DNA from 3 places in the Limosilactobacillus urinaemulieris genome. Region 1 is predicted to be linked to each of the others. Evidence: riboswitches for the same ligand, from Rfam matches in the RefSeq annotation. Region 1 holds a riboswitch; each other region holds the start of a gene.
What was found. Region 1 has a riboswitch for thiamine pyrophosphate ahead of thiM (hydroxyethylthiazole kinase). Riboswitches for the same ligand answer to the same signal wherever they lie in the genome.
Positions count from the first base shown of each region.

Region 2: linked by a shared signal. The riboswitch ahead of cytX (putative hydroxymethylpyrimidine transporter CytX) and the one ahead of thiM (hydroxyethylthiazole kinase) in region 1 are both predicted to bind thiamine pyrophosphate.
Region 3: linked by a shared signal. The riboswitch ahead of MR181_RS03120 (ECF transporter S component) and the one ahead of thiM (hydroxyethylthiazole kinase) in region 1 are both predicted to bind thiamine pyrophosphate.

Region 1 covers NZ_CAKOBX010000010.1:80,297-83,579, forward strand. Annotated here, with positions in the region: gene thiE (thiamine phosphate synthase) at 1-139, opposite strand, end outside; gene thiD (bifunctional hydroxymethylpyrimidine kinase/phosphomethylpyrimidine kinase) at 129-950, opposite strand; gene thiM (hydroxyethylthiazole kinase) at 972-1,751, opposite strand; TPP riboswitch at 1,813-1,918, opposite strand; gene MR181_RS07850 (patatin-like phospholipase family protein) at 1,954-2,808, opposite strand; gene MR181_RS08870 (LysR family transcriptional regulator) at 2,873-3,214, opposite strand; gene MR181_RS08875 (hypothetical protein) at 3,181-3,283, opposite strand, start outside.
Region 2 covers NZ_CAKOBX010000009.1:93,996-97,278, reverse strand. Annotated here, with positions in the region: gene cytX (putative hydroxymethylpyrimidine transporter CytX) at 155-1,330, opposite strand; TPP riboswitch at 1,412-1,519, opposite strand; gene MR181_RS07445 (hydroxymethylglutaryl-CoA synthase) at 1,535-2,695, opposite strand; gene MR181_RS07440 (ribonuclease H family protein) at 2,695-3,283, opposite strand, start outside.
Region 3 covers NZ_CAKOBX010000003.1:109,051-112,333, forward strand. Annotated here, with positions in the region: gene MR181_RS03110 (NAD(P)/FAD-dependent oxidoreductase) at 1-325, opposite strand, end outside; gene MR181_RS03115 (nucleoside hydrolase) at 446-1,402, shown strand; TPP riboswitch at 1,455-1,544, shown strand; gene MR181_RS03120 (ECF transporter S component) at 1,606-2,163, shown strand; gene MR181_RS03125 (ABC transporter ATP-binding protein) at 2,169-3,283, shown strand, end outside.

The sequences.
Region 1 (3,283 bases):
CTTTTTCTCGGTATTGAAAGGCGGTAATTCCAGCTTGCATTGCCTCTTCTACCTTAGCGAGGAATTCGTAGGAATCGTGATGGGTATCTTGGGTTCCACCGACAAGGTATATTTGTAACATTTTTGGATTAAAGTTCATTATTATCGCTCCTTATTTTTGCCCAATGGTTTAACGGGCCATGACCGTGACCAACATTAATGCCTTGCTTAATCGTTGCTTCAACATAGGCCTTTCCAATTTTAAGGGCATCTTCCATTGATTTGCCCTTAGCGAGTTCAGCTGTGATACAAGAAGAAATAGTATCACCAGTACCATGAGTATTCTGAGTTTGTTTCCGCTTGGCAGTCATCCAAAATGAGTGACCATCAGCTAATAATACAAAGTCGTTAGCTTCATCATCACTTGAAAAGTGACCACCCTTAACCAGAACGTTCTTGGCTCCCATTGATTGGAGATGGTGTCCGGCAGCTTCCATTTCAGCTTCTGTTGTGATCTGCATTTGTGTTAGTTCTTCAGCTTCTGGAAGATTGGGGGTAACTAAATCAGCAAGCGGTAGTAACTGGTCTCGAACTACGCTAATTGCGTCATCACTTAAAAGTTTAGCACCTCCTTTAGCGATCATCACGGGATCTACCGTTAATGGGCCAAAATCATACTGTTTCAAGTTTTTTACGACCGTTTTTACCCGCAGTGGATCAGCTAACATTCCTGTTTTGCAAGCCCGGATCTTAAAATCAGCAGCTAGGGAGGCAAATTGCTCGTCAATTAATTTTGGTGGCATTGCTAAGGCATCTTGAACACCGAGAGTATTTTGTGCCGTGACCGCAACAACAACCATTGTGGCAAAGACACCGCGCATTTGCATTGTCTTAAAGTCAGCAGAAATTCCGGCACCACCGCCAGAATCAGTACCGGCAATTGTTAGAGCCTGGGGAAAGTCATTTGTCATTATTAGGAACTCCTTTATTATTTATAATACTGAGAGAACTTCGCTTGAATTAAGTGTTGCTAGTTCATCTCGGAATTTGACTTGCCATTGACCAAAACCGCTTGACTCTCTAGCAGCCTTAACTCCAGCGGCAGAAAAGACCTTGGTTGCGGTACAAGCGGCTGCATAATAATCTTTACTTATGCTGAGATAAGCAGCAATGACACTAGAAAGAACATCGCCACTACCCACGTTAGTCACGAAATAACTAGTAGAAAGTTGATTAATAAAAGTATTATTGCCATCCGTTATGATATCAGTTTGACCAGTAAGAACGACAATACAATGGTATTCTTGAGCGACCGTGTTAGCGATCTTGTGAAGATCAGCTTGGCCATTTCCGCTGTCAATTCCACGTGAATGCCAGTTAATATTCGCTAAAGCAGCAATTTCGCCAGCGTTACCGCGAATAACAGTAAATCGATAATTATGTAATAGTTGTTTCGCAAAAGCTAACCGGTAATGACTAGCACCAATTGCAACCGGATCAAGAACTATTGGTTTCTGATTATGATTAGCTTTTAAAACGGCAATAACCTCATCCTTTTGCTTGTCGTCGATCGTTCCCAAATTAATCGTAATAGCATCGGCTAATTCTACCATTTCTAAAGATTCTTGAGGTGCGATAGACATAATTGGGGAAGCACCAATCGCACTCAACCCATCGGCAACCTTATCTGGCGTTACCATATTGGCGATTGTTAATACTACCGGATTTTGCTGACGAAGTTGTTCTAATAGTTTTAGTTGTAATTTAGTCAAAATCTCACGTCCTAAAAAAGGAGCTACTAGTTAATCGTTAACTAACAGCTCCATTATTTTATATATTGAGTTAGCATTTTCCTTCGCAAGTACTAGCTTAACAGGTTCAAGGGTCCGTATATCTTAATACATCTCAGTCTGGCAAACAGACACCCCTAATGCTGTTCATTAACATACCATTATAATAACATAGAAACCGCTTTTAAGCATTAAGGTAGTCAATTAAACTTGGCAACAGTTGTCGAGCTTCTTGACGCCCAGTTTCGTATAGCTTCCGGATCTTTTTAACGTTACTTTCAACCCGGCTAACCTTGACTGGGTGCTGAGGAGCAATATTAAAGACTTGGCCTGTTCTTCTGAGATGTTCGATCTGAGCGACTTGTTGATTATAGACCTCTGGACGAAGGATTCCAGCTTCAGCAAACTGGGGATAGTCTTTGAAATAACGGCGGTACAATTGGCAAACTGGTCGACTTGAAGGTTTCTTTCGGTAACTAACATCACGAGTACGGATCACAACAATTTTATCGTAACCCTGTTCCTGGGCGACATCAAAGGGAATTGAATCGGCAATTCCGCCATCAAGACAAAGACCATCAGGAGTCGGGGCGGGATCCATCATAAATGGCATTGAGCAAGAAGCAATTAATACTTGAGTCAGTTTCTCACCCGTTAAGTCTGTAAAAAGTGCTTTTTTTCCATCCTGAAGCCTAGTAGCAACAGCCGTGAAGTGTGAAGCTGACCTGATATAGGCTCGTTCATCAAAGTTATGCCATGAAAGGCCATGATCCTCAAATAGGTAGTTCATGTTGATCACTTGACGTTTGAAAAGACGCGTCATTGAAATATAGTTGCGATCATGACGGTGATCAATATTAATATTTGCTGCTCGACCATATTGCTTTGCTACGAAGTTGACACCATTCAACGAGCCGGCAGAAACGCCAATTACACTACTAAATTCAATGTGATTAGCGAGGAACGTGTCACAGACGCCAGCGGTATATTGTCCTCTAAAAGCGCCACCTTCAAGAACTAGCGCTGCGTTATATAGCATTGATTTCACTCCTTAGAATGTTGATAATTTATTGTAAGTCGTTTATCCCATCAATTTCAATCTTTCAAGAATTTTCAGCTTGATCAGCAAATTCTTGAAGAAATTTTTCCATTACGGGAGTAACGACGGTGTTTTTGCGCCATGCAAGAACGTGACCAGTGTCTTTATGTGGCGAAAAGGGGATAAATGTCAGTTCGGGATCATGGAATGAATTAACGATCCCTTGAATTCCCAGCATATAATAATTTCCGGCTTTTAGCAGTTCATAGGCGTTACTTGGTAAGTTATTTGTCGCCATGATATTTAACTTTGTTTGGTCTAATTTTAAAACATCACTAATTTCATCACGAACAATATTCCGGGTCGGAATAATTAGTGGTAGTTTATAAAGATCACTTTTGGTAATCGAATGTTTTTTGCTAGTTGATCAGATCTTTTGGTAATTAATCCCCACTGCTCATGAACTGGTAAAACA
Region 2 (3,283 bases), on a different contig from region 1:
AAGTGTATACCCAAAATAACCCGACCTCTTCACTGTTTTAAAGGTAATACTGCACAGTAGCTGGCTAGCAGTTCAAATACTGATAGATCAGCATTTGATCAACCCCTAGTAGGCTAGCTTCGCGTCGACGAGGGTGGAAGACGAACTAGACAAGCTAGTTCTGCCCCACACTGCCCCACTCCCTTTTCCGATCGGCAAGCCATACTAAAAACATCACAATCAAAATATCAGGCAACGTATTTCCTACGGGAAGATCTACTAACATCAAGCAGCGGTATACTATAAAACCAACTAGCCATAAGGCAAAATGATTCCAACTAATCCAACGATCCTTATTGTTAAGGCGAAGAACAAATCGATCCATAATCTGAATCGCAATCATTGGAGTAAAGACTGAGCTAATGATGTAAAGAAAGTTACTAAAATTATCCATCGGCAAAATAATTGCACCAGCACTTCCAATAACGGTTACAATAATCGCCGTTAAACGTGAAGACCACTTAACCTTTAATGTTTGTGCAGAGACTCCTGCAGAATAGGCATCCATAAACGTTGTAGTGACTGTTGACAGGAGGACAATAATCAGGCCACTAATCCCAACGCCAGCACTAACCATTATTTTAGCAATATCTGTCTGCCCGGTTAATAAGGTTGCGCCAAGGCCGACAATTGCCATCCAACAGCTAATGACACCATAAGTGATTGCACTAACTCCACTCGCTTGGATCGGGTTTTGGGCAACCGAAGTATAATCGGAAATTAAGGGAAGCCAGGATAGGGGCATCGAAACGGCTAATTCTAATCCTTGTCCAAATGATAATGCCCCTAAATGATTATTTACATGTGGTTCAGCAAAGATTAAATAGCATAACCAAACCGTCAAAAGTAATAAAGCAGTTAAGGCAACGGTGTTCAGCCATTTTAAGCGACGAATCCCGATAATTAACCACACTATGATTAGGAATCCAATCAATCCGCACCATAGTGACCGGCCCAATTTCCAAAGACCATTAGCCGCTAGCGAACCATCATAAATCATGATTCCCGTCCAGCCGATCAATTGTAAAACATTTAGACTAGCAAAAAAGATTCCACCAAATTGGCCAAAACTGATTTTTACCGATTCCATCGCACTAATCCGCAACTGGCCACCGATTATTCCAGCAAGGAACAGCAACCCACAGCCAATCAAATGACCTAAGATAATGGCCACTATTCCCTTGGTCATCCCTAATGGTGCTAAGTAAGTTCCTGTCAGGATCTCCGCAATTGATATTCCCGCGCCGCACCAAATCATTCCATTTTCTACTAGTGATGTCTTATGTTGCATCAGTTCCACCATCCTTTTATTGATTAGCGAAACTTGATCTTGATAAAGAAAAATCGACTAGGCACCTACCTGATCGATTTTAAAATTCTTAACTGAATTCCCTCCGTTGGCATTATCCAAATCAGGTCCCATGGGTCGAAGATCACATCTTCCTCTCAGCCTGTTATACAAGCTCCCCGTTTGTGTTAATTATATTGTAACATTTTATTTCTTTTCCTGATAAATCCGTTTGTGTTCTTTTTGACCCTTTAATATAAACGGTGCTGGATCTGATTGCCAATCTAATTCAACATCGTCCGGGTTCATCCCCAGCTGTGAGTTGAACTGCTTCTCATATTCAGCAATTGAAACCTGATGACGATTTGCTAGATCATCCTTAACGTCACTCAGGTATTTTTCAAAGTGAGGCTGAAGAATTCCACTGTAGAATTCACCTTCTGCTCCAGAACCGTAACTAAAAAGACCAATCCGGTCCCCAGGATTAACCTGACCATTTTGCAACAATGACATTACTCCAAGGTAAAGTGAACCCGTATAGAGGTTTCCTACCTCACGACAGTACTTTTGACTTGCGGTCAGCTGCTCACGCATTTTGTCAGCAACCGGTGATTGATTGTCCTTAAGGAGTGCCTCCAGTGCCTTCTTCCCCATCTTGGTAAATGGCAAGTGGAAAGTTAAGGCAGCAAAATCATCCAGTTGTCGTCCAGTCATTTGCTGATAGCGTTGCCAGCACTGAAGGAAAAAGTCAACGTAAACATTAGTCGAGTATTTGCCATCCACATGTGCTTCAGTTGCGTAAAGTGGCCGCCAAAAGTCCATAACATCCTTTGTATATGAAACCGTAGTATCCTCAAGAGCCAAGATATGAGGAGCAGCAGAAATCAACATTGCAACTGCCCCAGCCCCTTGGGTAACCTCACCAGGTGTTTTTAACCCATAACGAGCAATATCAGCTGCAATTACTAGGACTGTCGACTGGGGACTCATTGCGACTAACCCTTTAGCAAACTGAATCCCTGCTGTTGCTGAATAACAGGCTTCCTTTAGTTCAACTGCACGGGTAAAATCATCCAGTCCCAAAAGATGTTTGATATAAATGGCACTTGCCTTGGAATTATCAATCCCTGATTCAGTAGCTACGATCACGGTGGAAAGATGTCTTTTATCATCTTTGGATAAAAGCTTCTTGGCAGCCGTTGCTCCTAAAGTAACAATATCTTGGGTTGGCGGAACAACTGCCTGTCGATCCTGACCAATTCCAATTGTGTACTTATCAGGTTCATCCCCCCGTTTACGAGCTAGTTCGCGTAAATCAATATACTCATCAGTAGTTGCAAATGCCATCTTATCAATTCCAATTTTCATTATTCTTCCCCCATTTGATCCATTGTTTGGTTTAATAAGTGATCAACAACAATATTTCCTTGGTTATTTGCGTGTCCCTTGGTCCATTGAAAATGTAACTGTTTAAACTGTGGTAGTAATTGAATAACCTCTTGCCACAACTCACGATTAGCAACCGGCGAACCAGCGCTTGTTTTCCATCCCCGGCGTTGCCAACCGTTTAGCCAATTTTTCATGATCGGATCCAAGACATAGTGTGAGTCAAGAACTGCAATAATTGGTTCCTCTTGCTTCCGGTTCTTTACTAAAATCTGGAGAGCATTCCGGAGTGCCATTAATTCCATCCGGTTATTCGTCGCGCCAAATTCACCACCAGTCTTGGTAAATTGCTGACCGTCTTTACTGATCAACAATGCCCAAGCCGCTTTATCTGTTTGCTTAACGTGCTGCCCCGGCTTATTACCGTGATTGCGTGAACCACCATCTGTATACAGGTAAATGATATTTGGATCATTTAGCTTACCATCATGATCTTTTGTTTGACTTTTATCATCGCCAGCAAGCCATTCTCTAGCTAACGACTTACTGGAAAAGCTCTTATACACCGCA
Region 3 (3,283 bases), on a different contig from region 1:
AATGCGAAATGCGACCTGCACTCTTAACCGTAAACGTTCCGTCTGCTTCCTTTACAACATCCTCAACGGTCTCATCCGTAAACTGGTCGACCGGAGCTACAGCAAGTTGCTTTTGGAGCTGACTTATTAATTCGTGCCCCGTAACTCCTGGAAGTCCTGCAACGTCCCAGATTTGTTTTTCCGGATAGAGGGCATTAACTTGGCCACCAAGTTGAGGTAGGCTTTCGATCAATTGGGCATTTAATTCATGGAGTCCACAATAAAAGGCCGCAAACATTCCTGCGGGGCCGCCACCAATAATTGTAATGTCATACATTTTTGCCATTCGTAATGGCTCCTCTCTGTTCTTTTTTCTTATTGTAATTGATTTTCACTGAAATTAAAATTGCGGGGCCGCTATCATTTAGCTATTATTAACATAAATAACTAACTGGAGGAAAATATCATGGCCACCAAAAAAATGATCTTAGATCTAGATACGGGGGTTGATGATGCGTTAGCTCTTGCATATGCAATTGCTGACCCAAACATTGACCTAATCGGGGTTGTCGCCTCTTATGGTAATAACTTGCTAGAGCAAACCGCTAAAAACTCATTACAGCTTCTTGAATTACTCGGCCAAGATGTCCCCGTTTTTAAGGGACTTAGCCATTCAAGCACTACTGACCATTTTACAGTCATGCAGGTTAGTAAGGAGATCCATGGAAGCAACGGGATTGGTGATATTTCACTTCCCAAACCATCCCACCGAGTTCAACCTAAAGATGGTGTCGACTTTATTATTGAAGCAACCCATCAATATAATAAAGACCTCATTATCGTTCCTACCGGTCCATTGACGAATCTTGCTGCTGCACTACATCGCGATCCACAGATCAGCCAATTAATCGGTAACGTTACTCTAATGGGCGGGGCGCTGACAGTTGAAGGAAACGTTAGCGATGTTGCTGAGGCAAATATCAATCAAGATGCTGAAGCAGCTAATGAGGTCTTTACTAGTCCATTACCAATTACAATGGTTGGTCTTGACGTTACTTTACGGACCCTTCTCACAAAAAAAGAAACTCAACAGTGGCGCAATTTGGGAACACCAGCTGGCACTGCCTATGCTGACCTTACTGACTTCTACATTGACGCCTATTACCGGTTAGGAATTGATAAGCACGGCTGCGCAATTCACGATCCACTGGCAGTTGGTGTGGCAATTGACCCATCATTTGTAACCACTCTTGCCCTGCCAATGAAGGTTATTACTAACAAGCACAACTATGCCCGAACAATCGGCGATAAAGCACGGCTGAATGCTCGCCACCCAAATGTCAAGGTGGCAATTAACGTTAACCAAGAACGATTTGTCCCTGTCTTTATGAACCACCTGATTAATCTTTTAGCTAATCACTAAATTAACTGTCGAAGAACCTGTTTTTGTTGTATGATGATAACAACAAAAGAAATTTATATGTCTGGGGTGCCACTTGGCTGAGATTAGACCCATTGAACCTGTCTAGATAATGCTAGCGAAGGAAGCGCGTTTTCAATCAACCATTTAAGGGACCATGACATTTTTGTCACGGTTCTTTTTCTTTCCCCAAGAAAGGAATTATTATGTTTCATCAATTTCACTTAAAGGATATTATTCTCTTAGCAATCATCGGAATCGTTTTTGGAGTGATCTACTTAGCAACCGGTCTGCTTTATAACGGCTTAACAATTGCCCTGACTCCCTTTGGCTATGGGCCAATGGCTAACGATATTACATTAGGCATTTGGTGTATGGCTGGCCCGTTAGCTGGTTTTATGCTCCGACTTCCCGGTGCCTCATTTCTCGGTGAATTTCTCAGTGCCGTTGTGGAGATGCTCCTTGGTGATCAATGGGGCGTAACCACTCTGCTCTCGGGACTGGTTCAAGGGGCCGGGACTGAGCTTGGTTTTACCTTAACGCTTTATAAAATATACAATTGGGTGACCTTGCTTCTCTCCGCAACCACTACCACGATCCTGACATTTGTTTGGGACTGGTTCCGGAATGGTTACAGCCATTTCCCATTTTCAATGTTAATTGTGATGTTAATTGTTCGCTGGTTATCAATGTTTTTCTTCACCGGTGTTCTCGTTAAGCTCATTATTAACCTGTTAAACAGAAGTCACGTCCTTCCGAGGTAAAATAAATGGAATCAATCGCTATTCAACACCTGACATTCTCATATGACGGTGATCAGCCAATTCTTAACGATGTCTCCCTTGAGTTACCACTTCATACTTCAATCATCTTTAGTGGACCCGTTGGTAGCGGAAAAACAACCCTGCTAAAAGTGATTGCTGGCTTACTTCCAAAATATGGTGGCAAGTGTTCAGGAAAAGTCGCCATTCCCCACGGACAACGAGTTGGAATGCTCTTTCAAGATCCGGCAATGCAATTCACAATGGATACGCCACAACATGAATTAGAATTTACCCTAGAAAATCTTCAAGTTCCCCACGAAGAGATCAATAAACAGGTAAAAAGTGCGTTAACTTTTGTCGGCTTAGAAAAGCTCGCCCAGCAGAAACTAACTACCCTTTCTGGCGGTCAACTACAGCGGGTTGCGTTGGCAATTACAATTGCAATGAAGGCAGAGATTATTTTACTAGACGAACCTTTTTCAAGTATTGATGAAGCTAACCGGCAGTTTCTCCTTCAAAAGCTAACCCAACTGCAAAATGAAAAGGGTACAACGATCATTATCAGCGATCATGATCTCCACAATTACCAAAAATTTAGTCAGCTTGTTGTCCAGTTTCACAATTCTGAAGCCTCACTGCTTTCACCTCATGATAGCTCGACACTGTTAAACAATGCTGATCACCAACATAGTACCAATCTCATCACCAAGATACCGCCACTAACTGCCAATGTCGTCATGAAATTAAAAGACTATGCCGTAAGTCGTAATCAAACTCCCCTTATTAACCCTACCAGCTTTAATATCATTCAGAATAAGGTTACCTTATTAACTGGGTCTAGCGGTGCGGGAAAGTCAACTTTCCTTAAGTCAATCGCTAAACTAACTCCTTATCAGGGAGAAATAACGTATAAGGGGCAAAATATCAAAAAAATATTCCCCGGGAAATATTATTCTAAAGTTGGTCTAATTTTCCAAGAAACTAATCAGCAGTTCTTAAACGTTACTGTCAGTGAAGAATTAATGTTAAGCATCAAGAACGGTCGTAATCCGTTTTTAACTCAAAAAACGACAAAAGAGCTTTTAGCAATGGTCGGTTTACCTGACATTAGTCAAAGAAT